2 regions of the Streptomyces sp. NPDC030809 genome follow, and region 2 is predicted to be linked to the other one. Evidence: predicted binding sites of a transcription regulator. Region 2 holds the regulator's gene; the other holds the start of a gene.

Region 1 (2,453 bases), on a different contig from region 2:
GCGCTGCGCCTGCACCCGCCGGCAGACCTCCAGCCCGTCGAAGCCCGGCAGCATCACGTCGAGCACCAGCAGGTCGGGCAGCCAGCCCTCGGCGGCGGCCACGGCGGCGGGGCCGTCGGCGGCCGTCTCCACCTGGAAGCCCTCGGCCCGCAGCCGGGCGGCGATGGCCTCCGCGATGGTCTGGTCGTCCTCGACGACGAGGACCCGCCGCTGGGCGCCGGGGGTTGCCGCTGCCGCGCTGTGGGTGTGTGCCTGTTCCATGCCCCGCCCCTGTTCGGCCGTACTCGCTGCTCGTCGTCGTCCTCGTCGCCCGGACCGGCCCGCCGGGAGGTGCAGAGGTCGGGTCGGTGATCCGCGCGATGGGGAGCAGCGTAGAGGAGTCCCGCAGCACCGGCCATGCCCGGTGGGTCCAGGTCAGGACGGCCCGGGCAAGGGGCACCTCTTGGGTGGGCAACGGGCTGAATCCGGCATTCCGGATCGTCCGGAAGGGGGCGTCTAGAACGGGGGGAGGGCCTTCAGGACCGCGTCGAGGCCCGGGGGCAGGACCGTCTCCTGCGCGGCCACCTCGCGGCCCGCGTGCACGAAGGCGTACGTGAAGGTGTCGTAGGACTGCGGGTCCGTGCTGACCCGCGGCAGGCGGGGGAAGTCGGCGGCGGCCAGCGCCTCGCGCAGCTTCGCCAGCCGCGCCCCGGTGAGCCGGCCGGTGCCCGTCTCCCTGCCGTGGTCGAGCCGCCGGTACGAGCCGTCCCCCGCGACCAGGATGCTCTTGTGCTCCCGGCCGGTGTAGCCGCCGCTGCGGGTCACCGTCACCAGGCGCTGGTCGGCGCGGGTGGCCTGCGGGGCGGGGGCCGTGGGAGACGGCCCGCCGGGGGAGGCGGGCGGGGCCGGCGAGCCGGCGGGGGCCGCGGCGGAGCGGGACGGGCCGGCCGGAGGGTCCGCGGCCTCCGTGCCGGGGGCGCAGGCCGCGAGGACCAGCGCCGCGCCCAGGACGGCCGCCGCCGTACGCACCTTGCCCATGCCCAACCTCCGGGAACGCGGGGACCGCCGAGCCCGAGTATGCGGCCCGCGGGCCGGTACGTCAGCCCGGCGGGGGATCCGGAACGGAGCCGTCCGTGCGCGTTCGCCGTCGGCGAACGGGAGTTGGGGAACACCGGGCCGCGCAGATGCATTGAGTCGGCATAGCTCAACTTCACTGCCGGAGGGAAGATCATGGCTTCGACGTCCGTACCGCTCACCCTGCCCGTGCTGCCGCTTGACGACGAGGTCGTGCTGCCGGGCATGGTGGTGCCGCTCGACCTCTCCGACACGGAGGTGCGCGCGGCCGTCGAAGCAGCCCAGGCCGCGGCCGGCGGCGGGAGCGGCAAACCCAAGGTGCTCCTGGTGCCGCGCATCGACGGCAAGTACGCCGCGACCGGCGTGCTGGGCACCGTCGAGCAGGTGGGCCGGCTCTCCGACGGGGACCCCGGCGCGCTCATCCGCGGCCGCGGCCGCGTGCGCATCGGGGCCGGGACCACCGGCCCCGGTGCGGCCCTGTGGGTGGAGGGCGAGACCGTGCCCGAGGAGGTCCCCGATCCGCTGCCCGGGGCCGTGGCCGAGCTGGTCAAGGAGTACAAGGCGCTGGCCACCAGCTGGCTCCGCAAGCGCGGGGCCTGGCAGGTCGTGGACCGGGTGGCCCAGATCGAGGGCGTGTCGGCCCTCGCCGACAACTCCGGCTACTCGCCCTTCCTGACCACCGCGCAGAAGGTCGAGCTGCTGGAGACCTCCGACCCGGTGGCCCGCCTCCGGCTGGCCGTCAAGCAGCTCGGCGAGCACCTCGCCGAGGAGGACGTGGCCGAGTCCATCGCCAAGGACGTCCAGGACGGCGTGGACAAGCAGCAGCGCGAGTTCCTGCTGCGCCGCCAGCTGGAGGCCGTGCGCAAGGAGCTGCGCGAGCTGAACGGCGACCCCGAGGGCGAGGAGTCCGACGACTACCGCGCCCGGGTGGAGGCCGCCGACCTGCCGGAGAAGGTCCGCGAGGCCGCCCTCAAGGAGGTGGACAAGCTCGAACGCTCCAGCGACCAGAGCCCCGAGGGCTCCTGGATCCGCACCTGGCTGGACACCGTGCTCGAACTCCCCTGGAACGAGCGGACCGAGGACGCGTACGACATCCGGGGCGCCCGGGCCGTCCTCGACGCCGAACACGCGGGCCTCGACGACGTCAAGGAGCGCATCACCGAGTACCTCGCGGTCCGCAAGCGCCGCTCCGACCGCGGCATGGGCCTGGTCGGCGGGCGCCGCGGGGGCGCCGTGCTCGCCCTCGTCGGCCCGCCCGGCGTCGGCAAGACCTCGCTCGGCGAGTCCGTCGCGCACGCCATGGGCCGCAAGTTCGTCCGCGTCGCCCTCGGCGGCGTCAGGGACGAGGCCGAGGTCCGCGGCCACCGCCGCACCTACGTGGGCGCCCTGCCCGGCCGCAT
Region 2 (2,453 bases):
TGCGGGCACCCGGACCCAGCCGCGCCGGGGCCAGGACATCGAGTCCGAGGTCACCCTGAGCTTCACCGAGGCGGTGGACGGGGCCACGGTCCCGCTCCGCATGTCCTCCCAGGCACCCTGCAAGGCCTGCGCCGGCACCGGCGACCAGAACGGCACCCCGCGGGTGTGCCCGACCTGCGTGGGCACCGGCCAGGTCTCCCGCGGCGGCGGTGGCGGGTTCTCCCTCACCGACCCGTGCGTGGAGTGCAAGGGCCGCGGCCTGATCGCGGAAACCCCCTGCGAGGTCTGCAAGGGCAGCGGCCGGGCCCGTTCCTCGCGCACCATGCAGGTCCGCATCCCGGCGGGCGTCTCCGACGGGCAGCGGATCCGGCTGCGCGGCAAGGGCGCGCCCGGCGAGCGCGGCGGTCCGGCCGGGGACCTGTACGTGGTGGTCCACGTGGGCAGCCACCCGGTCTTCGGCCGCAAGGGCGACAACCTGACCGTCACCGTGCCGGTCTCCTTCGTGGAGGCCGCGCTCGGCGCCGAGGTGAAGGTGCCCACCCTGGGCGGCCCCTCGGTCACCCTGAAGCTGCCCCCGGGCACGCCGAACGGGCGGACGATGCGGGCCCGCGGCAAGGGGGCGGTCCGCAAGGACGGCACCCGCGGGGACCTGCTGGTCACCGTGGAAGTGGCCGTGCCCACCGAGCTTTCGGACAACGCCCGCGAGGCGCTGGAGAACTTCCGCGCCGCCACCGCGGGCGAGGATCCGAGGGAAGAGCTGTTCCAGGCCGCGAAGGGAGCTTGACGCGATGAACCACGGCAATCCCGGTCCCCCCGGCACCCCCGGAAACATGGACGGCCGTCGGCGCAATCCGTACGAACTCACCGACGAGTCGCCGGTGTACGTCATCTCCGTCGCGGCCCAGCTCTCCGGTCTGCACCCGCAGACCCTGCGCCAGTACGACCGGCTCGGCCTGGTCTCCCCGGACCGCACGGCCGGCCGGGGCCGCCGCTATTCGGCCCGTGACATCGAACTGCTCCGCACGGTGCAGCAGTTGTCGCAGGACGAGGGCATCAACCTGGCCGGGATCAAGCGGATCATCGAGCTGGAGAACCAGGTGGCCGCGCTCCAGCAGCGCGTCGCCGAACTCGCGGCGGCCGTGGACGGGGCCGCCGTGGCCATGAAGCAGCGCGAGGCCCAGGTGCACGCCTCGTACCGGCGCGACCTGGTGCCGTACCAGGACGTCCAGCAGACCAGCGCGCTGGTCGTCTGGCGGCCCAAGCGGTCCGCCGACTGACGGGGGCCCGTACGGCCCCTCTCGTACGCGTGAAGGCCCCGCCCGGCAGGCCCGGACGGGGCCTTCGCGCGTGGAGCTCCGCGCCGCGCGCCTCAGTCGTCCAGCGGGTCGTCCGCGAGCTCGTGCCCCGGGGCGTCCAGGATGCCCGACTGGGCGATCAGGTAGCCGAGTTGGGCGCGGCTGCCGCTGCCGAGGTGGGTGGCGAGCTTGGCGATGTGCGCCCGGCAGGTGCGGACGTTCATGCCGAGCCGGCGCGCGATGGCCTCGTCCACGTGCCCCTCGACGAGCAGGTGGGCGATGGAGCGCTGGACCCCGGAGATGCCCGAACGGGTGGTGCTGTACGGGATCTGCTCGCGCAGCGGCACGGCCCGCGCCCAGAGCTGCTCGAACACCTTGATGAGGTAGGCGACCAGGCCCGGGTGGCGCAGTTCCAGGGCCACCTGCCGGTCGTCGCTGGCGGGGATGAAGGCGACCGTGGTGTCGAAGATGATGAGCCGTTCGAACAGCTCCTCCAGGGTGCGGACCTCGACCTTTCCGGCCGAGATGCGCTCCACGTAGGCGAGGGTGCCGCGGCTGTGGCGGGCCGTGTGCTGGTACAGGGTCCGGATGCTGACCCCGCGGTCGGTGAGCGGCTGGTCGCGCTCCAGGGCCTCGGTGAGGGCGATGACGGGCCGGGCCCCGCCGGGCTGGATCGTCAGCATCTCGGTGTGGCAGTCGGCCGTGGCCAGGTTGAGGGCCGCGTTGATCCGGTCGATGCCCTCCAGGACGGTGATGGCGTGCGTACTGGCCGGATTCTGGGCGCTGATGGCCAGGAAGGGTTCGAACGCGTCGGAGAGCTCCAGGGAATCCCGCCGGCGGTCCTGGATCTCTCGCTCGATCGGGTGAAGACGCTGTGCGAGTGCGACGCTCGGTGGAACCGGACGGAGAGAGTTAACGTCATCCGGGTCAGGCTGCAGTAGGGCGAACTCGAGCAGGCACGGGGCGTTTTTCACGTCCGCACGTGCGATGCGGCCCGTGCGCAGAGCGCTGGCGTACAGGCGCGTCCCCTCGCCGCACATGGCAGTGACCGAGTGGGGATGTGTCGGCTTTGTGCTGTTTATTGGCAAAACTCCACCCCCCAGGGTCCTGAACATGCAAGAACATGATGCATCGTCCCTGTGGCATTGACGTGCCCGA

Evidence for each region. Region 2 encodes HspR, which represses chaperone genes until heat shock. Its sites were predicted from a motif close to TTGAGNNNNNNNNNCTCAA; they were not measured.
Region 1: lon (endopeptidase La) is a predicted target of HspR. The motif match lies at 1,169-1,187, and genes of this name have one in related genera.

What each region holds. Positions count from the first base shown of each region.
Region 1 covers NZ_JBVIDV010000016.1:151,879-154,331, forward strand. Annotated here, with positions in the region: gene ACZ407_RS21985 (response regulator transcription factor) at 1-261, opposite strand, end outside; gene ACZ407_RS21990 (hypothetical protein) at 496-1,017, opposite strand; gene lon (endopeptidase La) at 1,210-2,453, shown strand, end outside.
Region 2 covers NZ_JBVIDV010000003.1:79,553-82,005, reverse strand. Annotated here, with positions in the region: gene dnaJ (molecular chaperone DnaJ) at 1-784, shown strand, start outside; gene ACZ407_RS05080 (heat shock protein transcriptional repressor HspR) at 831-1,277, shown strand; gene ACZ407_RS05075 (helix-turn-helix transcriptional regulator) at 1,370-2,410, opposite strand.